DNA from 2 places in the Nonomuraea sp. NPDC051191 genome. Region 2 is predicted to be linked to the other one. Evidence: riboswitches for the same ligand, from Rfam matches in the RefSeq annotation. Region 2 holds a riboswitch; the other holds the start of a gene.
What was found. A riboswitch is a leader RNA that binds a small molecule or an ion and turns the genes downstream of it on or off. The one in region 2 is predicted to bind cyclic di-AMP.

Region 1: it holds a riboswitch for cyclic di-AMP, as region 2 does, so the genes downstream of both, ACIA8R_RS00760 (NlpC/P60 family protein) here and ACIA8R_RS10640 (C40 family peptidase) in region 2, are expected to answer to the same signal.

The regions. Positions count from the first base shown of each region.
Region 1 covers NZ_JBITEZ010000001.1:160,717-174,941, reverse strand. Annotated here, with positions in the region: gene ACIA8R_RS00820 (SAM-dependent methyltransferase) at 1-234, opposite strand, end outside; gene ACIA8R_RS00815 (chaplin family protein) at 428-652, shown strand; gene ACIA8R_RS00810 (DUF2520 domain-containing protein) at 1,009-1,899, shown strand; gene panC (pantoate--beta-alanine ligase) at 1,922-2,755, shown strand; gene ACIA8R_RS00800 (L-aspartate oxidase) at 2,838-5,363, shown strand; gene ACIA8R_RS00795 (type III pantothenate kinase) at 5,367-6,149, shown strand; gene ACIA8R_RS00790 (hypothetical protein) at 6,215-6,709, opposite strand; gene lysX (bifunctional lysylphosphatidylglycerol synthetase/lysine--tRNA ligase LysX) at 6,858-8,339, shown strand; gene ACIA8R_RS00780 (NADP-dependent oxidoreductase) at 8,405-9,334, opposite strand; gene ACIA8R_RS00775 (helix-turn-helix domain-containing protein) at 9,415-9,813, shown strand; gene ACIA8R_RS00770 (cytochrome P450) at 9,803-10,906, opposite strand; gene ACIA8R_RS00765 (LuxR C-terminal-related transcriptional regulator) at 11,184-11,396, shown strand; gene ACIA8R_RS00760 (NlpC/P60 family protein) at 11,426-12,469, opposite strand; cyclic di-AMP (ydaO/yuaA leader) riboswitch at 12,476-12,627, opposite strand; gene ACIA8R_RS00755 (amino-acid N-acetyltransferase) at 12,915-13,484, shown strand; partial or broken gene ACIA8R_RS00750 (hypothetical protein) at 13,495-14,225, opposite strand, start outside.
Region 2 covers NZ_JBITEZ010000003.1:452,303-467,480, reverse strand. Annotated here, with positions in the region: gene serA (phosphoglycerate dehydrogenase) at 1-1,198, shown strand, start outside; gene ACIA8R_RS10685 (ROK family protein) at 1,689-2,549, opposite strand; gene ACIA8R_RS10680 (sugar ABC transporter permease) at 2,546-3,709, opposite strand; gene ACIA8R_RS10675 (ATP-binding cassette domain-containing protein) at 3,706-4,425, opposite strand; gene ACIA8R_RS10670 (sugar ABC transporter substrate-binding protein) at 4,426-5,529, opposite strand; gene ACIA8R_RS10665 (ROK family protein) at 5,630-6,847, shown strand; gene ACIA8R_RS10660 (sensor histidine kinase) at 7,041-8,168, shown strand; gene ACIA8R_RS10655 (response regulator transcription factor) at 8,255-8,932, shown strand; gene ACIA8R_RS10650 (DUF2306 domain-containing protein) at 8,905-9,531, opposite strand; gene ACIA8R_RS10645 (NAD(P)-dependent alcohol dehydrogenase) at 9,709-10,701, shown strand; gene ACIA8R_RS10640 (C40 family peptidase) at 10,685-11,239, opposite strand; cyclic di-AMP (ydaO/yuaA leader) riboswitch at 11,270-11,423, opposite strand; gene ACIA8R_RS10635 (3-isopropylmalate dehydrogenase) at 11,523-12,569, shown strand; gene ACIA8R_RS10630 (branched-chain amino acid aminotransferase) at 12,758-13,855, shown strand; gene ACIA8R_RS10625 (O-methyltransferase) at 13,920-14,567, opposite strand; gene ACIA8R_RS10620 (thioredoxin domain-containing protein) at 14,702-15,178, shown strand, end outside.

The DNA.
Region 1 (14,225 bases), on a different contig from region 2:
CGCGAGGATGCGGCTGACCAGCACCCCCTCGCCCGCGCCGACGTCGACCAGGTCGAGCCGCTCGGGGGAGCCGAGCTCGGAGTCCACCTCCACCAGCAGGGCCAGGACCGCCTCCGCGAACACGGCCGAGGCTCCGACCGAGGTGCGGAAGTGGCCCGAGGGGCGTTCGCGGAGGTAAAAGCCCTCCTCGCCGTAGAGCGCGCGTTCCGTGGCGGCGCGCCAGGTGAGCCACATGAGGGTGACTATCTCATGACCGAAGGGTTCGACACGCAGAGTCGTTCATTGACTACTCTTGGTCGCTACATTGCGCTAACGTTTACGCACTGTCACAGAGCGACTGCGTTTCGCCCATCCGCGGTAAGCGGCGAGCCGGATCGCTCCACCGAAGCATTGCGGCCCTGAGGCCGCAGACTGAGAGGAGCCCCCCGTGAAGAAGGTTCTGGTCATGGCAGGTGCCATCGCCCTCCTGGCCCTGGCGGCCCCCGCGCACGCCGACGACGTCACCCACGGCAACAACGGCATCCTGAGCGGCAGCCCGATCCACCTGCCCATCACCGCCGTCGTGCCCGTCTGCGGCAACAACATCGGCATCCAGGCGGTGCCGATCAACGGCTGCCAGGGGAGCCCCAACACCGCGGTCTACAGCCGCTGAGGCAGGGAGAGCCCGGACCGCTCGCGCGCGGTCCGGGCTCTGATCCCGGCCGGTCAGTCGGCGGATGACCGGTCAGTGCACCTCCAAGAGGTCGCATTCAGGCGGGCGTCGGGTTGTCAGGACTCGGCGCCCGTCGTCGTGCGTGGACCCCTCTCCTCATCTCTTTCGACAGGGGGTGCATGATTCGTATGCCCCTGTCGCATTTGTCGTTAACTCAACGGGCGGCAAAGCGCCGGACATGCCGGAACGTGTTCGACGGCCCCCGACCTGTCGGCCCCCGCCCGCCGGTTACGCTGGTCCGCAGTGCCTTCACGGTGCCACCACGGTGCCGTTGCGGTCGACAGGGGTGAGACGTCATGGACGCAGGTGATCGCCCGGCACGGCTGACCGTCGGCGTGCTCGGTGCGGGCAAGGTCGGCTCCGTGCTCGGCGCCGCGCTGGCTCAGGCGGGCCACCGGATCGTGGCCGCGAGCGGGGTCTCCGACACCTCGCGCAGATGGGCCGCCGACCGGCTCGGGGTCGAGCTGACCCGGCCCGACGAGGTGGTGGCCGCCTCCCAGCTCATCCTGCTGACCGTCCCCGACGACGCGCTGCCCGACCTCGTGGCCGGGCTGGCCCGCACGGGCGCCGACCTCAAGGGCAAGCTGCTCGTCCACGCCAGCGGCGCGTACGGCCTGTCGGTGCTCGACCCGGCCGCGCAGGCGGGTGCGCTGCCGCTCGCGCTCCACCCGGTCATGACCTTCACCGGCCGCGACGACGACCTCAACAAGATCACCGGTATCTCGTTCGGCGTGACCGCGCCCGACCTGCTGCGACCGGTCGCCGAGGCCCTGGTGATCGAGATGGGCGGTGAGCCGGTCTGGATCGCCGAGAGCGACCGCGCGCTCTACCACGCGGCCCTGGCCAACGCCGCCAACCACATGGTCACGCTCATCGCCGAGTCCGAGGAGCTGCTGCAGCGCATCGGCGTCGAGCACCCGGGGCGCATGCTGGGCCCGCTGCTCGGCGCGGCGCTCGACAACGTGCTGCGGCTGGGCATCGCCGGGCTCACCGGGCCGGTCGTCCGCGGCGACGCGAGCACGGTGCGCAAACACGTCGACGCGCTGATCCTGGCCGCTCCGGAGGCCGCCGACGCCTACATCGCGCTGGCCCGGCTCACCGCCGACCGGGCGCTGGCCGCGGGGCTGCTCAAACCGGAGGAGGCGGAGCGGCTGCTCGACGCGCTTGGGGGCAATATATGGACCTGACCGTCGGGTGTGGAGGGCAGCAATGGATCTGATCGTGGCCGGCGACCGGGACGACCTGGCGAAGGCTCGGGGTGAAGGGCGGGTGGCGCTGGTCCCGACCATGGGCGCGCTGCACGAGGGCCACCGGTCGCTGATGAGGGCCGCTCGCGTACGCGCCGACCAGGTCGTGGTCAGCATCTTCGTCAACCCTTTGCAATTCGGGCCTAACGAGGATTTTTCACGCTATCCCCGTACATTCGAGGCCGATCTCGACGTGTGCCGGGAGGAGGGCGTCGGCGTCGTGTTCGCGCCCTCGCCGCAGGACATGTACCGCCCCGACCGTCAGGTGAGCGTCCACGCGGGCGAGATGGGCTCGATCGTCGAGGGCGCGTCCAGGCCGGGCCACTTCGACGGCGTGCTGACGGTGGTGCTCAAGCTGTTCAACCTGGTGCGACCCGACCTGGCGATCTTCGGCCAGAAGGACGCCCAGCAGCTCGCCGTCATCCGCCGCATGGTGGCCGACCTCGACCTGTCCATCGAGATCGTCGGGGCGCCCACCGTACGCGAGCCCGACGGCCTGGCCCTGTCCAGCCGCAACCGTTACCTGTCGGCCGGCGACCGCACGGTCGCGCTGGCCCTGTCCCGTGCCCTGCGGGCGGGCGCGGTCGAGCTGACCGCCGACGCGATGCGGGCCACCGCCCGCGCGGTGCTCGCCGAGGCCGGGCCCGAGCTCGACCTCGACTACCTGGCGCTGGTCGATCCGGCCACGTTCAAGGAGGTCGACGACTCCTACGAGGGCTCGGCCGTGCTCGCCGTGGCGGCCAGGGTGGGCGGAACCCGGCTGATCGACAACGTCGTGGTGAGCGTGCGCCCCTGATCCGTACGGCCCCCGGGGCATGTCCACGCTGCGGCAGGCGTTATCGTCATAGTGACGAAATCGCCTCAGCGAGGAGACCCCCATGAGTGCACCGGCGATTCCCCTGCACCTGACGGCCCCCGAACCCGGCTGGACCGTCGACGCCGACGTGGTCGTCGTCGGGTCCGGCGTCGCGGGCCTGACCGTGGCGCTGCGCCACGCCGAGCTGGATCCCGCGGCCAAGGTCCTGGTCGTCACCAAGGACGTGCTGTCGGCCGGGTCCACCAAGTGGGCCCAGGGGGGCATCGCCGCCGTGCTCGACCCGCGCGACACCCCCGAAGAGCACCTGAGCGACACGCTGCTGGCCGGGGTCGGGCTGTGCGACACCAAGGCCGTGCGGACGCTGGTGACGGAGGGGCCCGGCGCGCTGCGGCGGCTCATGGAACGCGGCGCCCGGTTCGACCGCAATCCCAACGGGGAGCTCCAGCTCACCAGGGAGGGCGGGCACCGTCGCCGCAGGATCGTGCACGCCGGCGGCGACGCCACGGGCGCCGAGGTGCAGCGGGCGCTGGTCGAGGCGGTGCGCGCGTGCTCGATCGAGGTGATCGAGCACGCGCTGGTGCTCGACCTGCTCAAGGACGCCCACGGCCGGGCCAGGGGGGTGACCCTGCACGTCATGGGCGAGGGCGCGCGCGACGGCGTCGGGGCGGTGCGGGCGCGGGCCGTGGTGCTCGCCACCGGTGGCATGGGCCAGGTCTACGCCGCCACCACCAACCCGGTCGTGTCCACCGGCGACGGCGTGGCGCTCGCGCTGCGGGCCGGGGCGGTCGTGCGCGACCTCGAATTCGTGCAGTTCCACCCGACCGTGTTGTGGCTGGGCGAGGGCTCGACCGGCCAGCAGCCGCTGATCTCCGAGGCGGTCAGGGGCGAGGGCGCCTTCCTCGTCGACCACGAGAACAACAGATTCATGCAGGGCGTGCACGAGCTGGCCGACCTGGCGCCGCGCGACGTCGTGGCCAAGGCGATCACTACGACCATGAGCGAGACCGGCCGCGACCACATCTTCCTCGACGGCCGCCACTTCGGCAGGGTGAAGTGGGAGAGCCGCTTCCCCACCATCTACGCCGTCTGCCGCGAGCACGGCATCGACCCGGTCACCGAACCGATCCCCGTCTCGCCGGCCGCCCACTACGCGAGCGGCGGCGTCCACACCGACCTGTCCGGCCGTACCTCGATCGAGGGCCTGTACGCCTGTGGCGAGGTCGCCTGCACCGGCGTCCACGGGGCCAACCGGCTGGCCTCGAACTCGCTCCTTGAGGGGCTGGTCTTCGCCGAGCGCATCGCCGAGGACATCCACCGGAGGCGTCCGCAGCCGGGCGAGCCGGTTCCGGCGCGGGCCGCGACGGGCCTGGTGGACCCCAGGGTCAGGACCAGGCTCCAGGCGCACATGAGCGCCGGCGCCGGGGTGCTGCGCAGCCGCGCGTCGCTGCAGGCCACGTCGAAGGCGCTGCGCGACGCGCTCTGGACGCCCGTCGAGGTGCCCGCCTGCACCGAGTCGTGGGAGGCGACCAACCTGCTCACCGTCGCCGCCGTCCTGACCGGCGTGGCGGCGGCGCGGCTGGAGACGCGCGGCTCCCACTGGCGCGAGGACCACGAGAGCCGGGACGACAATGAGTGGCTGGGCCACCTGGACGTGACCCTGACCGAGGAGGGCCTTCGCATGACGTACACCCCGCACGGTGAGACGATGCCGCCGCGCCTGGCACAGGAGCTGACCGCCGCCGGGCTCGACCCGGCCGAGGTCGACGCGCTGATCGACCGTGCGCTCGAAGAGGACCTGCAGGAGGCCGGCGACGTGACCAGCCTGGCCACGATCCCGGCCGGGCAGCGTTCGACCGGCGACGTGGTGGCCCGCAAGGACGGCGTGGTGGCCGGGCTGGGCGTGGCCGAGGCGGTGTTCCTCCGGCTGGGCGCGGGCCGGGTCGAGCGGCGGGCCAAGGACGGCGAGCGGGTCGCGGCCGGCGACGTGCTGATGACGGTCGAGGGCCCGACGCGGGCGGTGCTGACCGCCGAGCGCACCGCGCTCAACCTGCTCACACACCTGTCCGGGGTGGCCACGATGACCGCCCGGTGGGTCGCCGCGATCGAGGGCACGCGGGCGCGGGTCCGCGACAGCCGCAAGACCCTGCCGGGTCTGCGGTCCCTGGAGAAGTACGCCGTGCGCTGCGGCGGCGGCGTCAACCACCGCAGGTCGCTGTCGGACGCGGCCCTGATCAAGGACAACCACGTCGTGGCGGCCGGCGGAGTGGCCGAGGCGTACCGGGCGGTGCGGGAGCGCTATCCCGAGCTGCCGATCGAGGTCGAGATCGACCGGCTCGACCAGCTGGAGCCCCTGCTGGACGAGGGCGCCGAGGAGATCCTGCTGGACAACTTCACGGTCGAGGACACCGTACATGCCGTACAAATCGTGAAAAGTCGGGCGAAAAACAGGGTTGCGCTTGAAGCGAGTGGGGGATTGACCTTGGAATCGGCTCGTGATGTGGCTGAAACTGGCGTTGACTACCTTGCGGTGGGAGCGCTCACCCACTCGGCGCCGGCCCTGGACATCGCACTGGATTTGCGGGGGTAATTGATGCTGCTCACGATCGACGTCGGCAACACGCACACGGTGCTGGGGCTGTTCGAGGGCGAGGACGTCATCGAGCACTGGAGGCTGGCCACCGACGCCCGCCGCACCGCCGACGAGATCGCCGTCGTGCTCCAGGGGCTGCTGGCCCAGTCACCACTGCTCAAGGGCGCCGACATCAGCGGCATCGCCATTTGCTCGACCGTGCCGAGCGTGCTCAACGAGATGCGGGAGATGTGCCGCCGCTACTACGGCGACGTCACCGCCGTGATCGTGGAGCCCGGTGTGCGCACGGGCGTGCCGGTCCGCATGGACAACCCCAAAGAGGTCGGCAGCGACCGCATCGTGAACGCCCTGGCCGCCATCGACCAGTACGGCGGCCCGTGCATCATCGTCGACTTCGGCACCGCCACCTCCTTCGACGCGGTGTCGGCCAAGGGCGAGTACGTCGGGGCGGTCACCGCCCCCGGCATCGAGATCTCGGTCGACGCCCTGGCCGCCGCCGGCGCCCAGCTGCACAAGGTCGAGCTGGTCAGGCCGCGTTCGGTGATCGCCAAGAACACGGTCGAGGCGTTGCAGGCGGGCATCATCTACGGCTTCGCCGGCCAGGTCGACGGCATCGTCGAGCGGATGGCCGCCGAGCTGGCCGACGACCCCGACGAGGTGACCGTCGTGGCGACCGGCGGCCATGCGGCGCTGGTGGTCGGCGAGTCGCGCTCGATCGACGTGCACGAGCCCTGGCTGACCCTCATCGGCCTGCGCCTGATATATCACCGGAACACCGCTTAGAACGTGACAAGCGGCCCCCGCTTGGGAAGGGGGCCGCCTGTCGGTCGTGGTGTCACCTATGAGCGTCACGCGTCCTCGGCGCTGTAGAGCTCGCGCCAGGAGCCGCACTTGGTGGCGAAGGTGCCCTGCTCGGGAACCTGGCAGACCTTGACCCGCAGGGTGAAGACGTCGTTCTCCTCGAAGTGGAACTTCTTGTAGCCCGGGGAGCCGCAGTACTTCCTGGTGTAGACCGTGGACCAGTCGCCGTCGGAGTCCTCGGCCTGGAACTTCACGTAGGCGCACTTGCCGCCCTCGTCGTAGTCGCGGTCGTCCAGGTCGTAGAGCCGGCCGGTGACCTGGACCTCGTTGGAGTCCTCCTCGTCCCACGCGACGTCGACGTGACCCTGGGCCTTGGCCAGGTGCTGCTTGGCGTACACCGGGCCCCAGTAGTCGGAGTAGTCGTCGAAGTCGGCGGTGGCGGTGGCGGTGGCGGTGGTGGCGCTGGCGGCCGAAGGAAGCGACAGGGCCACGGCGCTGGTGGCGGCGATGGCGAGGATGCCCGTCGCGATCTTCTTCATCATGATCTCTCCCGGAGCTCCTCTCGGGCCGGCTCCTTGCCGGCTCCCCCCGGAGCTCGTGACTCATTGGTACAAAAGGGGCCTTGCAGAGCCCCTGCAGAGAACCGTCACGAGCGCTTGCAGTTCGCCGTATCCCCTACGCTTTGTTGTTGTGAGCGAGGAACTTCCAGAGCAGATGCGCATCCGGAGGGAAAAGCTCGACCGCCTCCGCAGCGAGGGCGTCGACCCTTACCCGGTGAACTTCCCACGCACGGCGACCAACGCCGAGGTCAGGGAGAAACACCAGGGCCTGGAGCCCGACACCGCCACCGGCGAGACGGTCGCGGTCGCGGGCCGCGTCATGCTCAACCGCGTGGGCGGCAAGCTCTGCTTCGCCACGCTCCGCGACGGCGGCGACGACCTACAGGTCATGATCTCGCTCGACAAGGTGGGCGAGGAGTCCCTGGCGGCCTGGAAGCGCGACGTCGACCTGGGCGACCACGTCGGCGTGATCGGCGAGGTCATCACCTCGCGCCGCGGCGAGCTGTCGATCCTCGCCGACAGCTGGCAGATCACCGCCAAGTGCCTGCGCCCGCTGCCGGAGAAGCACGTCGGCCTCACCGACCCCGAGGCGCGGGTGCGCCAGCGCTACGTCGACCTCATCGTCAACGACGAGGCCAGGAAGATGGCCCGGGTGCGCAGCGCGACCGTGCGCGCGGTGCGCGACTTCTGGCACGAGGAGGGCTACCTCGAGGTCGAGACCCCGATGTTGCAGCCCATCCACGGCGGCGCGACGGCCCGGCCGTTCAAGACCCACATCAACGCCTACGACATGGAGCTCTACCTTCGCATCGCGATCGAGCTCTACCTCAAGCGGCTGGTGGTCGGCGGCGTCGAGAAGGTCTTCGAGATCAACCGCAACTTCCGCAACGAGGGCGCCGACTCCACGCACAACCCCGAGTTCACCATGCTCGAGGCCTACGGCACCTACCTCGACTACAACGACATCGCCGACCTGACGCAGCGCATGTACCAGAAGGCCGTCGTGGCCGCCCTGGACACCACCGTGGTCGTGCACGACGGCGTCGAGATCGACCTCGGTGCGGAGAAGTGGCCCCGGGTCAGGCTCTACGACCTGGTGTCCGACGCCGTGGGCGAGGAGATCACCACCGAGACCACCCTCGACGAGCTGCGGAAGATCGCCGACCGTCGCGAGGTCCACTGGGACGCGAAGTGGGGCTCGGGCAAGCTCGTCCAGGAGCTCTTCGAGGCGCTGGTCGAGCACACGCTCGTGCAGCCGACGTTCGTCATGGACTATCCGCTGGAGACCTCGCCGCTGGCCCGCCTCCACCGCGACAACCCGCTGCTGACCGAGAAGTGGGACCTGATCGGGTTCGGCACCGAGCTCGGCACCGGCTACTCCGAGCTCAACGACCCGATCGACCAGCGCCACCGCCTGGTGGAGCAGTCGCTGCTGGCCGCGGGCGGCGACCTGGAGGCCATGCAGCTCGACGAGGACTTCCTCCAGGCCCTTGAGTACGCGATGCCGCCCACGGGTGGCATGGGCGCCGGCATCGACCGGATGATCATGGCCTTCACCGGCAAGAACATCCGCGAGACCATCCTGTTCCCGCTGGTCAAGCCCACTCACTGAGCCGTCGTCCGGCGCCCCGCCGATGCGCGGGGCGCCGGATCGGGCGGTCAGGGCGGTCAGGGCGGTCAGGGCACCAGCACGAGGCGTCCGCGCAGCCCGCCCTCGGCCAGGCGGGCATGGGCGTCGGCGGCCTTCTCCAGCGGGTACGTGTCGGCCACCCGCAACGTCAGCCGCCCGGCCTCGACCAGGCGCACCAGCTCCGCGAGCTGCCCGGCGTCCGAGCGGAAGAGCACGGTGGCCACGTCCGTCCCGCGCAGCGGCACCGGCGCGGCCCCCGACGTGAGCCCCACGAAGGTCCCGCCGTCCCGTACGGCGTCGAGTGCGGGCAGGCCCAGCACGGCGGCGTCCACGACGGCGTCCACCCCGCCGGGGACCCGCGCCCGTACGCCCTCGGCCAGGTCCTCCTCGCGGGGGACGAACCATTCCGCCCCGAAGCCGCGTACCAGTTCCTCGTCCGCGGCGCCGGCGGCGGCCACCACCTTGACGCCGCGGACGGCGGCCAGCTCGACCAGGTAGCCGCCGACGGCCCCCGCCGCCCCCGTGACCAGCAGGGTGCCCCCTGGGCCGACGCCGGTCCGGTCGAGTGCCTGCCAGGCGGTGAGGCCGTTGAGCGGCAGCGTGGAGGCGTGTGCAGGGCTCACGTTCCGCGGGGCGCGGGCCACGGCCGGGGCGTCCAGCACGACGTACTCGGCCTGCGCCTTGTACGGCAGCTCCAGCCGCGCGGAGAGCCCCACGACGTCCTCGCCCACGGTGAAGGAGGTGCCCGGGCCCACCTGGTCCACGGTCCCCGCCGCGTCGAAGCCGATCCCGTACGAGTCCAGCTTCCTGGCCAGCCCGTACGAGGCCAGCGCCCCGGCCGCCACGGCCAGGTCGAAGGGGTTGACCCCGGCCGCCGCCACCTTGACCCGTACCTGGCCGGGCCCCGCCTCCGGCAGCGGCGCGGACACCAGCAGGGGAGCGCCGGAGCCGCCGATGAGTGCACGCATGTTCGTCATGCCCATGACCCTAGGAAGAGCTACTCTCTTTCAGTAAGTAGGCACCTGGAAGTGCGTAACATACGGCAAGGAGTGAGACGGTGGCGACCACGACGGCGGCGCAGCGGCGTGACCAGGCCAGGCTGGCCTTCGACGCCTACTTCGCCGAATGCCCTTCCCGCAAGCTGCTCGACCGGCTCAGCGACAAATGGGTCACGCTGGTGCTCAGCGCGCTGGCCCGCGGCGAGCGCCGCTACAGCGACCTGTCCCGGCACATCGCGGGGGTCAGCCAGAAGATGCTCACCCAGACCCTGCGCGGCCTGGAGCGCGACGGCCTGGTGGCGCGCCGGGTGACGCCGCAGGTGCCGGTACGGGTCGACTACGCGCTCACCCCGCTCGGCGAGAGCCTGATGCCGCTGGTGATCGCCATCAAGACCTGGGCCGAGGAGCACATCGAGGACGTCGAGGCCGCCAGGGAACGCTACGACGCTACCGCCTGAGCCGCACCGGCAGCCGGGCCAGCCCGCGCAGCACCACGTTCTCCTTGTACGGGGGCTCCGGATCGGCGGCCTCCATCTTCGGCGCGGCCACGGCCAGCGCGGACAGCGCGATCTCGCCCTCCATCCTGGCCAGCGTCGCCCCCAGGCAGAAGTGCAGGCCGAGCCCGAAGGCGAGATGCCGGCCGGGCTCGCGGCCCGGGTCGAACCGGTCGGGATCGGCGAACGCGGCCGGATCGCGATTGGCCGCGCCGATCGGCACGAGCACGGCCGAGCCGGCGGGCACCGGCGTGCCGCCCAGTTCCCTGTCCTCCAGCGCGATCCTGGAGGTGAGCTGGACCGGCGGATCGAAGCGCAGCACCTCCTCGACCACCTCCCTCGGCCGCTCGGCGGCGCGGTGCAGCAGGCCGTGCCGCAGCAGGTTCAGCACGCCGTTCGCGATGAGGTTGACGGTGGTCTCGTGGCCGGCCACGAGCAGCAGCACGCAGGTCGACAGCAACTCGGCCTCGGTCAACTCCTCGACGCGCGCGAGGGCGCTCAGGAGGTCCTCACCGGGACGCTCGCGGCGCAGGGCGATCAGGCGGCGGAAGTAGTCGCGGAACTCGTTCCTGGAACGCTCCGTTTCCGACATGAGAGCGTCTGTCAGCATCGGGTCAAGTCCGCGGGCAAGAGCCTCGCTCCATCCGCGGAAGCGCTCGTGGTCCTCCGGCGGCACCCCGAGCATCTCGCTGATCACCATCACCGGCAGCGGGTGGGCGAAGCCGGAAATCAGCTCCGTCTCCTCCGGCAACCGCCCGATCAGGTCGGCGGTGATCGCCTCGACCCGCGGCCTGAGCCGTTCGACCATGCGCGGGGTGAACGCGCGGCTGACAAGGTTCCGCAACCGGGTGTGATCGGGCGGGTCCATGAGCAGGAACGACCTGCCGGGCTGACCTGCCTCTTCCGCCACGGGGGCGGACGTTCCGTGACCGAACATCGGGTCACGCAGGACGGCCGCGCACAGCTCGTACGTGGTCGTGACGAGCAGCCCGCCGCGCGTTCTGAAGATCGCCCCGGCCGCGCGGAGCTCTCGATATCGGACGTACGGATCGCGCACAAATTGCGGATCCGAGGGATCAAAACCCAGGAGGTCGGTGGCGCTCATCGGTGGCTGGACCGGGCCGCCGAATTGATCGTTTGGACCGTTCATAGCGGACCGTGGCGTGCCGACATATGCGGAGTACGTCACATATAAGTGATCATGTCAATAGCACTGGTCAAGGGCGGCGATTGTCGTGCTTGACGACCTTTCCGCGATGCGTTTACCTTCACCGAGACGAGCGGCTTTGCTCCACTGAAAGGTCCGAGTTCTGCTGTTGGGGGGAGGGCTCCCGGTGGATGTGCTCACTGAAGGCGTTGAGCTGAGCCACGCGGATTTGGCGTTACTGGCTGAACTGGCCAGAGGGGTGACCGTCGACCGGGTCGGGAGACGGCTGGATATCAGCGGACGGACCGTACGCCGGCGGCTCAGAGGCATCTGCGACCGCATCGGCGTGGCCACGGCGATCGAGGCCGTGGCGTGGGCGGCGCGCCGCCAGCTCATCTGACGGCGCGGAACTCCGAAGTGAATCGCCGGTCAGTCCGCGATGCGCACGGCGCCGGCGAACGGCCGATTGCCGAGCGCGGAGATCCGGACGACGTCGCCGGTCTGCGGTGCGTGGACCATCATGCCGCCGCCGATGTAGATGCCGACGTGGTGCAGGTCGCTGTAGAAGAAGACCAGGTCGCCGGCGCGGAGCTGGTCGCGGCTGATGTGCGTGCCGGCCGTCCACTGGTCGCCGGTGTAGTGGGGGAGCGAGATGCCCACGCGCTGGTAGGCGGCCATCACCAGGCCGGAGCAGTCGTAGGAGCGCGGCCCTTCGGCGCCCCACACGTACGGCTTGAGCTGCTGGGTGAGGGCCCACTTGGCGGCCTGGGCGGCCTTGCCGTTGCCGATGACCGGCAGGTTGACGCGTACGGCGCGGGTGCCGGGGCGGCCGGCCTCGCCGACGGCCCGCCGGTAGAGGTTGCTCTCGACCTTGGCGACCAGCTTGGTGATCTTCGAGCGCTTGCCCTCAAGATCACTGACGATCTTCTGGACCTCGGCGATGCGGGTCTTGGCGCCCGACCTGGCGCGCTCGGCGGCCTCCATGGCCTTGGCGAGCTGGTTGACCTCCTCGCCCTGCTGCTGTTCGAGCGCGTACGTGGTCGCGGCCCGGTCGAGGAAGGTCTCGGGGTCGTCGGACTGGGCGAAGACCAGGGCCTTGTCCAGGCCGCCGGTGATGTAGGCGTTCTGGGCGAGCAGCGTGGCCCTGGCGCGCTTGGCGGCCAGGTCGGACTCGCTGGTGGCCAGGGTCTTCTGGGCGGCGTCGTTGGCCTTCTGTGCGGACTTCAGCCGTTCGCGCTGCCCGTTGTACTCCTCGGTCAGCGTCTCGATCTCTTCGTGCATCTTCTCGACCTGGTCGGCCAGCTCGGAGAGCGACGGCTTCGGGTCGGCGGCGGCGGAACCGACGGGTACGGCGAACAGCATCGCGGCGACGGCGGCGCCGATGACGCCGAGGCGACGTGAGCGCCTGGCCTGCTCCCGGGGACGGGCGTGCCTGCCCCCCGGCTTCCCCTCGCGATCGAGCGTCCGCTTCACCAACCAAGCTCCTCTCATCGACGCCGGCCGGGTTAGCTGACGGGTTCGGGCCGGAGCAGCCCTACCGAGATGATCGGATTCACCCCGAGTGGTGGCGCGAGGTGCTCGCCACCGGTGGTTCCCCGGCTTCCCTTGCGGGAATTGGGCGTGTCTTTCCGCGCGCATTACGCGGAGAACATCGTCGCTGGACACTAATGCACTCCGGGTTCGCGCTCAACCGGAACTACCGAGTCTGTAGAGGTTTCACAACTGAAGGGTCACAAGGTGATCTCGTGGGTAGCCGTACGGAAGCGGGCTTCTGCACCTTTTGTCCAGCATTCTGGGGGGTGACGACTGGAGGAAAGCTCCAGGTCGGGGCGTGTTCATCTGGACACAGCATGTGATGAGATGCCCGAGACGTGGGATTTAGGGCTGAGCCGTAATGAGATCTGTACCCTGGAGAGCCATGGAGCAGGTGGCCGAAGTGGCAGTCCCCGAGACCGCGGTCGTGGTCAGGCGTGCCCGCACGCCCGACGTGCGCGCGATCAGGCGTCTCGTGGACACCTACGCGGGCGCGGGTCCGCGGCTCCTGGAGAAGGCCACGGTCACGCTGTACGAGGACGTCCAGGAGTTCTGGGTGGCCGAGCTGAGCGGGGAGGTCGTCGGCTGCGGCGCGCTTCACGTGCTCTGGGAGGATCTCGCCGAGGTCCGTACGGTGGCGGTCGATCCGGCGTGCCGGGGACTGGGGGCCGGGCATCGGATCGTCTCGGCGCTCGTCCGGCAGGCGAAGGATCTGGGGCTGCGACGTGTATTCTGTCTGACTTTTGAGGTCGACTTCTTCGCGAGGCACGGTTTCCGGCCCATCCAGGGCACGCCGGTCTCACCCGAGGTCTACGCCGAGTTGCTGGCCTCGTACGACGAGGGTGTGGCGGAGTTCCTTGATCTGGAACACGTCAAACCGAACACCCTTGGCAACACCCGCATGCTGCTGCATCTGACATCGGGTGACGCGGACCTTGACCACTTGGAAAGGTGATTGTTGATACCTATGTCGATACGTTGGGCAGCACAGGCATGTGTCCTGACACGTGCCACATGCGCACTCGAAGCGAGGTGACACGGTGAGCACCGGACAGCCGCCGTATCCACAGGACGAATCCGGCGAGAACCCCGAGTACGGGCAGCACCAGGGCCGTCGCCCCGGTGAGCCCGACCCGGACGTGACTGTGGTCGGCTACCGGGCGGACGACGCCTATGGCCAGCCCCCATATGGCCAGCAGCAGCAACAGGGCTACGGCCAGCAACCCCAATACGGTCAGCAACAGCAGCACGGCCAGCAGCAGGGCTACGGCCAGCAGCCCCAGTACGGCCAGCAGCAGGGATATGGCCAGCAGCAGGGCTACGGCCAGCAGCCGCAGTCCTCGGGCCAGCAGTACACCCAGCCCGGCTATGGCCAGGAGGCCCAGTACGGCCAGCAGGCCGCCTCGGGCCAGCAGGGTTATGGCCAGCAGCCGCAGTACGGCCAGCAGCCCCAGTCGCTGCCCGACTACGGTCAGCAGCAGCAGGGCTATGGCCAGGAGGCCCAGTACGGGCAGCAGGGCCAGCAGGGCTACGGCCAGCAGCCCGCCTCCGGCCAGCAGCAGGGTTACGGCCAGCAGCCGCAGTCCTCGGGCCAGCAGTACACCCAGCCCGGCTATGGCCAGGAGGCCCAGTACGGCCAGCAGGCCGCCTCGGGTCAGCAGGGTTATGGCCAGCAGCCGCAGTACGGCCAGCAGCC
Region 2 (15,178 bases):
CTCCAAGTACACCGGCGTCGAGCTGGACGAGAAGGTCGTCGGCATCCTCGGCCTCGGCAAGATCGGCCAGCTCGTGGCCCAGCGGCTCCAGCCGTTCGGCGTCGAGCTGATCGCCTACGACCCCTACCTGCCGCCGGCCCGCGCCGCGCAGATGGGCGTCAAGCTGCTCAGCCTCGAAGAGGTGCTCAAGCAGGCCGACTTCATCACCGTGCACCTGCCGAAGTCGAAGGAGACCCTCGGGCTCATCGGCGACAAGGAGCTGCACGAGGTCAAGCCGTCCGTGCGGATCATCAACGTGGCCCGCGGCGGCATCGTGGACGAGGCCGCGCTCTACTCGGCGATCAAGGAGGGCCGCGTCGCGGGCGCCGGCCTCGACGTGTTCGCCAAGGAGCCGTGCACCGACAGCCCCCTGTTCGAGCTGGACCAGGTCGTCGCCACGCCGCACCTCGGCGCCTCCACGCACGAGGCCCAGGAGAAGGCCGGCACGCAGGTCGCGCGGAGCGTGAAGCTGGCGCTGGCGGGCGAGTTCGTGCCCGACGCGGTCAACGTCCAGGGTGGCGCGGTGGCCGAGGACGTCAAGCCGGGCCTGCCGCTGGCCGAGAAGCTGGGCCGGGTCTTCACCGCCCTGGCCGGCGAGGTCGCCACCAAGCTCGACGTCGAGGTCCGCGGCGAGATCGCCTCCCAGGACGTGCGGGTCATCGAGCTGGCCGCGCTCAAGGGCGTGTTCGCCGACGTGATCGAGGAGCAGGTCACGTACGTCAACGCGCCGCTGCTGGCCAAGGAGCGGGGCATCAGCGTGGAGCTGGTGACCAGCTCCGAGAGCCCCGACTGGCGCAACGTGGTGACCCTGCGCGGCGTGCTCGCCGACGGCCGGCACGTCTCGGTCTCCGGCACGCTGTCCGGCCCCCGGCAGATCACGAAGATCGTCGAGGTCAACGGCTACGAGATGGAGATCGAGCCGACGGCCCACCTGTCGTTCTTCACCTACACCGACCGTCCGGGCATCGTGGGCGTGGTCGGCCGGCTGCTCGGCGAGGCCGCCGTGAACATCGCCTCGATGCAGGTGGCCCGTGACGTCAAGGGCGGCAAGGCGCTGATCGCGCTGACCGTCGACTCGGCCATCCCGGCCGCCGTGATCGACCAGATCGCGGCCGAGATCGGCGCCGAGAGCGGCCGTTCGGTCGACCTGGAGGACTGACCTCCGCCGCCGCGGGACCGACCCCCAGATCTGGGGGAAGGCCGTCACCTGGACCGTTCCGGGTGGCGGCCTTTTCTTGTCTCAGAATGCGAGATAGTAGGACATCCAACGAGACAGCCAAACCGCCGCCGGGTACCGTGGATGGAAATGCGCCAGGTGCTCGTACTCATTACCTGCCGCGGCGGGGCCTGTTAGGGCAGGCCGACGACCCGCCGCGGTGAGTGGTGACGTCGTCGGCCGGTCAGTCCCTTTTCCTTCGCCCGGTCCGTGACCCGGACCCGCGAGAGCAGGCCCGGTCGGATTCGCGACCGGGGTCCGACGCCCCCCCTTTGGAATGCGCCCGCGAAACGAGATGAGCGACATGTACGAGATGTATGCCTGGAACCGTACCGAAGAGAACGAGAACGAGGCCGCCGAGGCCCTGCAGACCGCCCTGGACCGCAGGGACAACGGCGGCGCGCCCCAGAACTCGGCCCGGTAGCGCCCGCCCTCAGGCCCGCGCCGCGGCGTGGGCCAGGGCGAGCGCGCCGAGCAGCGGCGCGTCGTCCGTGAACCGGCCGGGCCGGATCTCCGGCGGGAACGGCACGGCGCGCCGCACCTCGCAGGCCAGCCTGGGCACGATCAGCCCGGCCGCGCCCATCATGCCGCCGCCCACGACCAGCCGCTCCGGGTCGAGCGTGACGCACAGGTTCGCCACGGTCATGGTCAGCACCCGCAGCGTCTCCTCCACCAGCTCCGCCAGCGGCCCGGAACGTGCGGCGAGCACCTCCTCCGCCGTGGTCGCGCGGCCGAGCAGCGCGCCGCCCCTGGCCGCCAGCCCCGCGCCGGAGACCAGCTCCTCCAGCGGCACCCGCCCGTCGGCGAAGGCCGCCTGCCCCGGCGTGACCTGGAGGTAGCCGATCTCGCCGGCCGCGCCGTGCGCCCCGGCCACCACCCGGCCGCCGACCACCAGGGCCGCCGCCAGGCCGGTGCCGAGGTTGAGGTAGACGCCCGTGGAGACGCCGCGCAGCGCGCCCCACCGCAGCTCGGCCGCCGCCGCCGCGTTCACGTCGTTGTCGATGGCCACCGGCGTGGCGCCGAACTCCTCCCGCAGCAGCCTGGGCAGCTCCAGCCCCTCCCAACCGGGGACGTTCGGGGCCAGGCGCACCACGCCGTCCCTGATCACCCCGCAGGTCGAGAAGCCGACCGCGGCCGGCCGCCCGTCCAGGACGCGGGCCGCGGCCAGGGCCCGGACGAGCGTGTCCGGCCCGGTCTCCAGCCGGGTGCGACCGGCGACCACGGGCCCGTCGGAGCCCGACACCCCGATCGCGACCTTGGTGCCGCCGACGTCGATGCCCAGGACCCGGCTCATCGCGCGGCGCCCCTGCGGGCCAGCGAGTCGATCGCCACCGCCAGGGCCAGCACGCCGGCCGTCACCATGAACCGCACGGAGGAGTCCACGCTCAGCAGGTACATGCCGTTGGTGATCGACTGGATGACCAGCACCCCGAGCAGCGCGGCGTAGGCGCGGCCCCGGCCGCCGAACAGCGACGTGCCGCCGATGACCGCCGTCGCGATGGCCATGAGCAGGATGTCGCTCCCGCCCGACCCCTGGTTGACCGCCGACAGCCGGCTGGCCGCCAGCACGCCGCCGGCCGCCGCCAACGTGGAGGCCAGCACGAACGCCAGGATCCTGATCCTGGTCACGTTGATGCCCGCGCGCCTGGCGGCCTCGGCGTTGCCGCCGACGGCGTACAGGTGGCGGCCGAAGGCGGTGTGCCGCAGCACCAGGTCCAGCAGGACGACCAGCGCGCCGAAGAGCACCAGCAGCAGCGGCACGCCCCGGTCGGCCGACATGACCGCCACCGCCGCGCCGAGCACGACCGCCAGCCCGCCCGACGACACGGGGACCTGCCACGCCGGCGCCACGGGCAGCCCGGCGGCCAGCCGCGCCCGCCTGGCCAGCGTGGCGATCCCGGCGTGCCCGCCGGCCAGCCCGATCACCAGCGCCCAGGACAGCCAGCCCGGCAGCCAGGTGTCGCTCAGCCCGGAGACGAACCCGTTGAACGGCAGGTTGATCGTCCCGCCCTCGCGCAGCAGGTAGAGCAGCAGCCCGAGCCAGCCCATCAGCCCGGCCAGCGTGACCACGAACGACGGCATCCGCAGCTTGGTCAGCATGAGCCCGTGCAGCAGCCCGATCGCCGCCCCGGCCGCCAGCGCGAGCAGGATGGCGAGCAGCGCGTTCCAGCCCTGCTTGACGTGGACGATCGTCATGATCGTGGCGCACAGGCCGCTGACCGAGCCGGCCGACAGGTCGATCTCGCCGAGCAGCAGCACCATGATGAGGCCGAGCGCGATCGTGCCCGTGGCGGCCATCTGGAGGACGAGGTTGGTGAGGTTCTCGGGCGACAGGAAACGGTCGTTGAGCGTGCTGAACACGATCGTGATCGCCACCAGTCCGCCGACCACCGGCCAGGCGCCGACCTCTCCCTGGCGCAGCCGTCCGGTCACCGCGATCGGCATCGCCGTCATTCGCCCGCTCCTGTGATCGCGGCCACGATCTCCTCGCGGGAGGCGTCGGCCGTACGGAACTCACCGGCGTTGCGCCCGAGGCGCAGCACCACCACCCGGTCGCTCACCTCGCGCACGTCGGCGAGGTTGTGCGAGATGACCAGCACCGCGAGCCCGCGCTCGCGCAGCCGCCGGATCAGCGCGAGCACCTGCGCCGTCTGCTCGACGCCGAGCGCGGCGGTCGGCTCGTCCAGGATGACCAGCCGGGGCTCGCCGAGCAGCGCCCTGGCGATGGCCACCGACTGCCGCTGGCCGCCCGACAACATCGACACCGGCACCCTGATGTCGCCGATGCGCACGTCGAGCTGGGCCAGCAGGTCGCGGGTCGCGCGTTCCATGCTCAGGTGACGCAGCACCGACCAGCGGCGGCGTTCGGCCCCGAGGAACAGGTTGGCCACGACGTCGAGGTTCTCGCAGAGCGCGAGATCCTGGTAGACGGTCGAGATACCGAGCGCCTGCGCGTCGTGCGGGGTGGCGACGCGCACCGGCACGCCGTCCACGGTGATCTGGCCCTCGTCCGGCACGACCGCGCCGGAGATGGTCTTGACCAGCGTCGACTTGCCCGCCCCGTTGTCGCCCATGAGCGCCACGACCTCGCCGGGACGCAGGTCCAGCCCTGCCCCGTCGAGCGCCCGCACCGCTCCGTACCGTTTGGAGATCCCGGTCGCCGCGATCATCTACTCGATGCCCGCCTTCGCGCAGGCGGCCTTGACCTCGGCCGTGCAGATCTGCTCGGCCTTGTAGAACCCGTCCTTCACGATGGTGTCCTTGATCTTGTCGGCGGTGACCGCGATCGGGTCGAGGAGGAAGGCCGGGATGTCGGCGGTGCCGTTGTTCACCTTGGAGGTGGCGGCGGGCTGCTCGCCCTTGGTCAGGGCGACGGCCAGCTCGGCGGCCTTCTCCGCCTCCGTCCTGATGTCCAGGTAGATGGTCATGTACTGCTCGCCGGTGAGGATGCGCTGCACGGCGGCCAGTTCCGCGTCCTGCCCGGTGATGGGCGGCAGCTCCTTGTAGCCGGCGCGCTTCATGGCCGCGATCGCGCCGCCCGCCATCCCGTCGTTGGCCGACAGCACGCCCACGATGTCGTCCCGGCCGAGGGCGGTGATCGCCTGCTCCATCTGCTGCTGCGCCTTGTCGGGGCTCCAGTCGGGGGTGTCGAACTCCCTGCCGACCTTGACCTTGCCGTCCAGGACGTTCTTGGCGCCCTTCTTGTAGTCGGCCGAGCTCGGGTCGGTGGGCGAGCCGTGGATCATCACGATCTGCCCCTTGGCCGTGGTGCCCTTGGCGTTCATGGCGTCGAGCAGCGCCTGGCCCTGCATCTCGCCCACCCGTACGTTGTTGAACGAGACGTAGTAGGCGTAGTCGATCCCCGAGATCAGACGGTCGTAGGCGACCACGGGGACCTTCTTCTGCCTGGCCTGGTTGACCAGGGGCGCCACCGCGTTGGCGTCCACGGCGTCCAGGACGAGCACGTCGGCGTCCTGGGTGAGCGCGGCCTCGACCTGTTGCTGCTGCTTGGCCGCGTCCTGCTCGGCGTTGCCGTAGATCACCTTGCAGCCGGGGCACAACGCCTTGACCTTGGCCTCGAACAGGGGACGGTCGAAGGCTTCGTACCGGGTGGTCTTGGATTCGGGGAGGAACAGGGCGATCGTCCCGCCCTGTCGCGCCGTGTCGGTCTGCGTGGTGGCCTGCGTGGTGGTGGTCGTGCCGGTGGTGCTGTTCCCGCAGGCGGCGGCCAGCAGGACCGCCGCCGCGGGGATGAGTCGCCAAGCTCGGTGCATCGCACTTCGTCCTCTCAGAAGATGCCCGCCCCCGCTTGGTAAGAAAGGTAGTTTACTATCAGGCGAGTTGGCTAGAGTGCACCTCGGAGGGAGGCCGGACATGCGACGCGACCTGGCCAATCCACGGCTGCTGCGGGTGCTCAACGAGCGCCGCCTGCTCGACCAGCTCCACGAGCACGGCCCGGCCTCGCGCGCCGACCTGGCCAAGAGCACCGGCCTGTCCAAGCCCACGGTCTCGGCCGCCCTGGCCGGGCTGGCGGAGGACGGCCTGGTCCACCTGGTCGGGGAGGTGTCCGGGCGGCCCGGCCCGGTGTCCTCGCTCTACGACATGAACGCCGCCTCCACCCACGTCGCCGGGATCGACATCGGCCGCGACTGGATCCGGGTGGCCGTGGCCGACCTGCGCGGCACGTTCGCGGGGCGTACCGACGGGCGCAACACGGCCCGTACCTCGGCCGAGCTGGCCGGGCTGGTGGGCGAGCTGGCCAGGGCGGCGGCCCGCGAGGCGGAGGTCGAGTGGCGCACGATCACCTGCGCGGTGGTCGGCTCGCCCGGCGTGTACGACCCCGTCCGCGGCGGCCTCGACTTCGCCCCCAACCTGCCCGGCCCGCCGGACCTGGCCGACCGGCTGCGCGCGGCCCTCGGCGTCGAGCTCGTCATCGAGAACGACATCAACCTGGCCGCCGTCGGCGAACACGCCCACGGGGCCGGCCGCGGCAAGGCCAACTTCGCCCTGGTGTCCATCGGCACGGGCGTCGGCATGGGCATCGTGATCAACGGCGAGCTGTACGTGGGGGCGCGGGGGGCGGCCGGGGAGGTCTCCTACGTCCCCGCCGCCGAAGAACCGGTCACCGCCGCGCAGAGCGCCGACTCCTTCGTGGCGGGCGGGGACTCGTTCGCCCAGGGTGCCGACGCGTTCGCGCACGGGGCCACCGAGGCCGTCACCTCCGCCCCGGGTGTCGTGCGCGCCGCGCGGGCGGCAGGGCTGGAGCTGGAGACGGCCAGGGAGGTCTTCGCCGCCGCCGCCGACGGGAACGAGGCGGCCAGGTCGGTGGTGGAGGCCGAGGGCCGGCGCATCGGCGGGCTGCTGGTGGCGGTGGCCGCCGTGCTGGACCCGGAGGTGATCGTGCTGAGCGGGGGAGTGGGCCGCAACCTCGACCTGCTGGGCGCGTCCGTCGAGCGCCGCATCGCCGAGCTCGGGCCGCTGCGTCCGCGGGTGGTGGCCAGCGTGCTCGGCGACAGCGGCGTCCTGCTGGGCGCGGTCGCCCACGCCAAGTCCCGCGCCTGGGACCTCATCTTCGACGCCCGCAGACACTGACCCCCGGCCCCTCGGGCCCCGGCCCCTCGGACCCCCGGGCTCCCCGGCCCCGGCCCCGGACCCCCGGAGGCTACGGGGGCGGCGCGTTCGGGTGGCGCGCCTTCGGGCGGTGCGGGTCTGGGGGGCGCGCCTTGCGTGCTTTGGTGGGGGTTTGGGCTCTGCGGGGGGTGGGGGGCGCCTTTACGATGTGGGGGTGGCCGGCCTCCTTCGTTCCGTGTGGCGCGAGCCTCGTCCCCCTGGCCCGCCGGTGCGGGTGTGGCGCGACTGGGCGCTCGTCGCGGCGCTCGTGCCGGCCGCGGTGATCGAGGGCGTCCTGCGGCCCGACCTCCGGTGGCCGGTGGTCTCGACGGCCGTCACCGTCGCGCTGATCCCCACGCTGCTGTGGCGCCGGACCAGGCCGCTGCTCATGGTCGCGCTCGTCTTCGGCGTCACCACCCTGGCCCCGCTGCTGACCGGCGGCGAGCCGGTGGAGACGTACACGCTGGTCTTCGTGACGATCGTGCTCTACGCGCTGTTCCGGTGGGGTTCGGGGCGCGAGGCCGGGATCGGGATGGCGGCGGGGCTCGTCGCGGTCGGCCTGTCGCTGGCCTCCGGCCGCATGGCGATCGGCGACGTCGTCCCGGCGCTGGGCGTGCTGGTCGCGACCGTCGGGCTGGGCAGCGCCTTCCGGTACCGGGCCGGCGCGCGGCTGCGCGAGCTCGACCAGGTCAAGCTGCTCGAACGCGAACAGCTCGCCCGCGACCTGCACGACACCGTCGCCCACCACGTCTCGGCCATGGCCATCCGCGCCCAGGCGGGCCTGGCCACCGCCGCCTCCGAGCCGGGCGCGGCCACCGACGCGCTGCGGGTGATCGAGGCCGAGGCGTCGCGCACGCTCGCCGAGATGCGGGCCATGGTCCGGGTGCTGCGCAGGAACGAGCCGGCGGAGCTGGCCCCGGGCCGCCACCTCGACGACCTGCGGCAGCTCGCCGGCCGCCCGCGGGTCGGCCCGGCCGTCGAGGTGGAGGTCGCGGACGGGCTCGGTGACCTGCCGCCGTCGGCGGGCGCCGCGCTCTACCGCATCGCCCAGGAGTCGATCACCAACGCCCGGCGGCACGCCCGCCACGCCACCCACATCACCGTCCGCGTCACCGCCGACGACGCCTCCGTCCGCCTGACCGTGAGCGACGACGGCGACCGCGCCGGTGGCGTCGCCGCCCCCGGTTACGGTCTCATCGGCATGATCGAACGCGCCGCCCTGCTCGGCGGCACCTGCGAGGCGGGCCCCAACCCCAACCGGGGCTGGACGGTCACCGCCGTCCTGCCCAGGGAAGCCGCATGACCGACCAGCGGCAGCCGCATGACCGAGCAGGGGAAGCCGCATGACCGACCGACGGGAGGCCGCGTGACCGACCAGGGGAAGCCCGCGTGACCGAGCAGCGGGAGGCGGGGGCCATCCGGGTGCTCGTCGCCGACGACCAGGAGATCGCCCGCACCGGGCTCAGGATGATCCTCGACGCCCAGCCCGGCATCGAGGTCGTCGGCGAGGCCGGCGACGGCAGGCGGGCCGTCGAGCTGGCCCGCCGCCTGCGTCCCGACGTGTGCCTGTTCGACATCCGCATGCCCGGCCTCGACGGCATCGCGGCCACCCGGCAGCTGGCCGGGCCCGACGTCGCCGACCCCATGGCGGTGGTCGTGATCACCACCTTCGACCTCGACGAGTACGTCTACGCCGCCCTCCGCGCCGGAGCCAGGGGCTTCCTGCTCAAGGACGCCGGCCCAGCGCTGCTCGCCCAGGCGGTGACCGCGGCGGCCGGCGGCGAGGCGCTCATCGCCCCGAGCGTGACCGCGCGTCTGCTGGCCGCGTTCGCCGGGGCCGGGCGTACCGAGGCGCCCGCGCAGCCGGTCGAGGCGCTCACCGGCCGCGAGGAGGAGATCCTGCGCGCGGTGGCCCGCGGCCGGACCAACAGCGAGATCGCCGCCGAGCTGCACATCTCGCTCAGCACGGTCAAGAGCCACGTCGCGAGCCTGATGACCAAGCTCGGCGTGCGCAACCGCGTCGAGATCGCCATGTGGGCCTACGAGACCGACCGCGTACGCACCTGACCCCGGCGGACGACCGACTCGGCCACCGCCAGGTTGATCACCCAGCCCGCGCCGACGAGCAGCGCCCGGCCCAGCTCGCCGGGTGGCCCGAAGGCGGCCAGCCCGAACGCCAGGGTGAACGCCTGCGTGCCCGCGCCGAGCCCGATCGCGTACCCGCGCGCCATCCAGGCCCGATGCCGGGCGACGTCGCGCCGCCGGATCGCGGCCAGGCCGAGCAGGAGGCAGGCGGCCATGGCCGTCCCGAACAGCAGCCGGAAGGCGGCCAGCAGCGTGCCGTCGCCCGCCGGAAGGTCGGAGAAGAGCGTCAGCCACAGCCCTGACAGCGCCGCGACCAGCCCGGACGCCACCAGCGCCCGCCCAGCCACCCGGTGCCACCCGGGCCTCCGGGCCCGGAACCCGGCCTGGAACTGGAACGTGCCGAGGACGCAGAACGCCAGCGACGCCGGGATGTGCAGCAGCACCGGCAGGGGCATGGCGAAGAACCGCGCGTTGTCGGCCGTGACGGCGGCGCCGGAGGCCAGCTCGGTCACCCGGAGGGCGCCGGCGACCAGGGGGACGACGCTGAGCGTGAGCAGCCCGGCAGGTGCGATCCATCTCATGGGGAAGAGCGTGACGGCCGCGGCCGTGCCGGGTCATCGCGCGGACGGCCCCTCCCTGTTCGCACCATCGGCGGGACGGGCCGTCGTACTTTCGGCCATCGAGCCGTCGCCTTTCGACCGTTGAGGGTCCGCGCAGGTCGCGCCCACACTGACGGCACATCCACGAGGGAGGAAACGATGAAGGCCTACGTCCTGCGCAGGTTCGGCTCGCCCGACCAGCTCGTCCTGACCGAGGTCGAGCGGCCCGTGCCGCGCGACGACGAGGTGCTGATCCGGGTGCGGGCCACGTCCGTGCAGCCCTATGACTGGCACTTCATGCGGGGAGAGCCGTACCTGGCCCGGGTCATGGGCGGCGGGGTCGGGCTGCTGCGGCCGAGCATCGCCGTCCTCGGGGCCGACGTGGCGGGGGAGGTCGAGGCGGCGGGCAAGGACGTCACGCTGTTCCGCCCCGGCGACGAGGTGTACGCGATGTCCCTGCGGGGCGGCTTCGGCGAGTACGTCTGCCTGCGGCAGGACGAGGTGGCCCCCAAGCCGCGGGGGCTGTCGTTCGAGCAGGCGGCGGCGGTGCCGATGGCGGCCAACACCGCGCTGATCGCGCTGCGCGACGAGGGACGCGTGCAGCCGGGCCAGAAGGTGCTGGTCAACGGCGCGTCCGGCGGTGTGGGCACGTTCGCCGTGCAGCTCGCCAGGTCGATGGGGGCCCACGTCACCGGCGTGTGCGGCGGGCGCAACGCGGACCTGGTCCGCTCGCTCGGCGCGGACGACGTCGTCGACCACACCAAGGAGGACTTCGCGGCCTCGGGCCGGTGCTTCGACCTCCTCATCGACGTGGCGGGCGGCCGCCGGCTGTCGGACTGCCGTCGCGTGCTGACCAGGAAGGGCACGTACGTGCTGGTCGGCGGGCCGGCCGGCCGCTGGGTGCAGCCGGCCGGCCACATGTTCGCCGCACTGGCGTCGGCGTCCTTCGTCCCGCAGCGGATCGTCAGGGCGGACGTGGTCCGCTGCGGGAGCAACAGGGCGAACCTGCTGACGCTGACCGGGCTGATCGAGCAGGGGGAGGTCACCCCGGTCATCGACAGGACCTTCCCGTTCGGCGAGATCCCGGCGGCCGTCCGCTACCAGGAGGAGGGACACTCGCCGGGGAAGGTCGTCGTCACAGGGTCGCGGTGAGCATGGCGGGGGCCGGGGCCTTGCGGAGCTGGGCGTAGTCGGCCCAGCGCTTGACGCCCTTGGGGTCGGGGCGTACCGCGCCGACGAAGGCCTGCCTGCGCCACTGCGACAGGCGTTCCTCCTTCACCACGTCGCCGGTGTGGGGGGAGTGGACCATGTAGCCGGGCTTGGAGATCATGCCGACGTGGCCGAGGCCGCTGAAGAACACCAGGTCGCCTGGTTTGAGGTCCTTCCAGGCGATTTTCTTGGAGAAGGCGCCGTACTGATCCGCGGCGACTCTGGGGAGCTCGATGCCGGCGTCCTCGTAGGCCCGGAGCATGAGGCCCGAGCAGTCGTAGCCCCGCTCGCTGGCGCCGCCCCACACGTACGGGGTGCCGCGCTTGTCCATGGCGTATTCGAGGGCGACCTTCCAGGCCGGTTTCGGCACGTGCCGTTCCTGGACCTGTTTCACCTGGGGGCCGGTGAGGGTGATGGCGGGGGTGGGGGCGGCGGGAGCGACGGGAGCGGCGGGCGCGAGACCCGCTCCGCCCGCCGCCACCGCCAGGAGAATGGCGATGCTAGACAGGGGACTGTCCTTCCACGTGGCCGGCCGGGTTAGCTGACGGGCTCGGGCCTGGAAGTAGCCCTACGGCGGTGCTTGAGAGCGGTGCCGATTCGCCCCGGGGGGAAAGATGGGTCCCCGGCTCCACGCAGCGGCTGCGTGGATTAGGCTCGTCGGACTCTAACGAAACGGTCAAAAGGTCGCAATCCCCCCAAAACGGATTGTCCGGAGATTGAGATGATGTGTTCGTCAGCCGAGACGAGCCGGTAAGGTACCGCCCATGGAGTCGCGTAACATCCGCCTGGCCGTCATCCCCGGGGATGGCATCGGCGCCGAGGTCGTAGCCGAAGGGCTCAAGGCCCTGGAGGCCGTGGGCACGAAGATCGAGCCCACCCACTACGACCTGGGCGCAGCCCGCTACCACCGCACGGGCGAGACGCTGCCCGACGCGGTGCTCGAAGAGCTGCGCGGCTACGACGCGATCCTGCTCGGCGCCGTGGGCGACCCCAGCGTGCCGCCGGGCATCCTGGAGCGCGACCTGCTGCTCAAGCTCAGGTTCGAGTTCGACCACTACGTCAACCTGCGCCCGGTCAAGCTGTTCCCCGGCGTCGAGACCGCGCTGGCCGGCGCCACCGCCGAGCACATCGACATGGTCGTCGTCCGCGAGGGCACCGAGGGCCTCTACGCCGGCACCGGCGGCGTCATGCGGCGCGGCACGCCGCACGAGATCGCCACCCAGGAGTCGCTGAACACCGCCCACGGTGTCGAGCGCGTCGTTCGTTACGCCTTCCAGAAGGCGCAGTCGCGGCCCCGCAAGAAGCTCACGCTCGTCCACAAGACGAACGTGCTCACCTTCGCCGGCGACCTGTGGCAGCGCATGGTCAACCGCGTGGCCGAGGAGTTCCCCGACGTCACCACCGACTACAGCCACATCGACGCGGCCTCGATGTTCTTCGTCACCCAGCCCGAGCGCTTCGACGTGATCGTCACCGACAACCTGTTCGGCGACATCATCACCGACCTCGGCGCCGCGATCGCCGGCGGCATCGGCCTGGCGGCCAGCGGCAACATCAACCCCGAGCGCACCTCGCCGAGCATGTTCGAGCCGGTGCACGGCAGCGCGCCCGACATCGCCGGTCAGGGCAAGGCCGACCCGACCGCCACCATCCTGTCCGTGGGCATGCTCCTCGACCACCTCGGCCTGCACGCCGAGGCCGCCAAGGTCGAGCAGGCCGTGGCCGCCGACATCGCCGAGCGCGTCACCGGCCGCGCCGGCCGTTCGACCAGCGAGATCGGCGACGACATCTCCGCGCGAGTATCCGGCTAGGACCGTCTAGCCCCGTACGCGCCTGGCGGTCCCGACGAGGACTGCCAGGCGCTTTTTGGCGTCCAGAGGGTTGAACCCATCCCAACTGCCTCTTGCCATCCCAAATGGCAAGACAATAGGAAGTACGAATACTGCTCGTGGGCAGTAGCTTTCAGGATCGTAGATTCGCAGAGAGAAGGACCGCCGTCATGACCATCGCTCAGAAGCTCAGCTTCGACGTGCAGCATTCCGACCACGCTCGCACCGCGGCCGAGCGGGAGCAGGTACTGGCGAACCCCGGGTTCGGGCAGGTCTTCACCGACCACATGATCACGATCGACTACACCGAGGGCCAGGGGTGGCACGACGCCGCGCTCCTGCCGTACGGGCCGCTCCTGCTCGACCCCGCGACCTCGGTCTTCCACTACGCGCAGGAGCTGTTCGAGGGACTGAAGGCGTACCGGCAGATCTCCGGCTCGATCGTGGCCTTCCGTCCGTACGCGAACGCCGCCCGCTTCAACCGCTCGGCCGAGCGCATGGCCATGCCGGAGCTGCCGGAGGAGGCGTTCGTGGAGTCGCTGGAGCTCCTGGTCTCGGCCGACAAGGAGTGGGTGCCGACCACCGAGGGCCACAGCCTCTACCTGCGTCCGTTCATGTTCGCCACGCAGGCCGGGCTCGGCGTCAACTACCCGTCGAAGACCTACAAGTACATGGTCATCGCCTCGCCGGCGGCCTCGTACTTCGCCGGTGGCATCAAGCCCGTCTCGGTGTGGCTGTCGACCGAGTACACGCGCGCCGCGCCCGGCGGCACCGGCTTCGCCAAGTGCGGCGGCAACTACGCCGCCGCCTTCGTCGCCCAGCGCCAGGCCGTCGAGAACGGCTGCGACCAGGTCGTCTGGCTCGACGCCCACAAGCACGAGTACGTCGAGGAGATGGGCGGGATGAACCTGTTCTTCGTCTTCGGCAACAAGCTCGTCACCCCGGCGCTCACCGGCACCCTGCTGCCCGGCATCACCCGCGAGTCGATCCTGGAGCTGGCCGACGAGCTCGGCCTGGAGACCGAGGAGCGGCTGATCTCGGTGGACGAGTGGGAGTCCGCCTGCGCCGCCGGCGAGCTGACCGAGGTGTTCGCGTGCGGCACCGCCGCCGTGGTGACCCCCGTGGGTTCGGTCAGGGGCGCCGACCGCTCCTGGACCATCGCCGACGGCACCCCGGGCCCGGTGACCATGCGGGTGCGCGAGGAGCTCGTCGGCATCCAGTACGGCGCCCGCCCCGACACCCGCGGCTGGATCCACAAGATCGCCTAGGGCGTGCCCGGGAGGCCGGCGTTCAGCCGCCGGCCACCGCCGGGATCCCGTGGTCAAGGGGGGTCTAGTGGTTCTTCCTGATCATCGTGATCCCGTCGGCGATCGGCAGCACGACCACGCTCACCCGCGGGTCCTCGATCACCAGGTCGTTGAACTCGCGGATCTGCACCGTCGTCGGCTCCGCGTGCGCCGGGTCGGCCACGTGCCCGCTGCGCAGCGTGTTGTCGGCCAGCAGCAGGCCGCCCGGCCGCAGCCGCTCGACCAGCAGCTCGTAGTAGCCGGGGTAGTTGCCCTTGTCGGCGTCGAGGAAGGCCAGGTCGACGGGCTCGTCGAAGGCGGCCAGCGTCTCCAGGGCGGGCCCGAGCGTCAGCGAGACGCGGTCGGTCACGCCCGCCTTCTCCCAGTAGCGCCGGGCGATCGAGGTCCACTCCTCGCTCACGTCGAAGCAGTGCAGCCGCCCGCCGGACAGCCCCCGCGCGATGCAGATCGAGGAGTAGCCGGTGAACGTGCCCACCTCGACCGCCACGGCCGGGGCCGCGAGCTGGGTGAGCATGGTCAGGAAGCGGCCCTGGTCGGCGGAGATCTGCATGCCGGCGCGGTCGCCCGTCGCCTCGGCCGTCTCCCGTGCCAGCTCCTCCAGCAGGGAGTCGGGCGGGGTGGAGTGGTCGAGGATGTACCGGCCCACCGCGGGGTCGAGGAGGTTCGCCTTCATGAAGGTCATTCTCTCCTCACAGCGTTCTCTCACCGTCATCAGGTACCAATGAGGGAGCCGCGCCGGGCGGCCGTCCGGAGAGTGGTTCTGGCGTTGGTAGGGTCTGCGCGATCGGTGAGCGGGGAAATGGGCGGATGATGAAGCGGTTGATTGCGGTCGTGGTCGCGGGTGCGGCCCTGGTGGTGCTGGGTGTGCTGGCTTTCTCGGAGCCGGGTGAGACGGCCGGGTCGGTACGCCTGACCAGGCAGCTCGACGGTTCGATGGTCCTGGCCGACAGGTCCAGCGACGCGCCCGTGCTCGACGTGTACGAGGACTTCGACTGCCCGATCTGCAAGGAGATGCACTCCAAGGTCGACGGCACGATCCAGAAGCTGGCCAAGGAGGGCAGGCTCAAGGTCGTCTTCCACCCCGTGACGATCTTCCAGGACGAGCCCATGCGCTCCAACTCCATCAGGGCCGCGGCCGCCGCCCGGTGCATGCCGGAGGAGAACTGGCTGGCCTTCAGGGACGCGCTCTACGCGATGCAGCCCGCCCCGCACGGCACGGCCTCGGGCTTCACCGTGCAGGAGCTGGTCGCGGCGGCCAGGAAGGCGGGCGCCTCGGTGGACGAG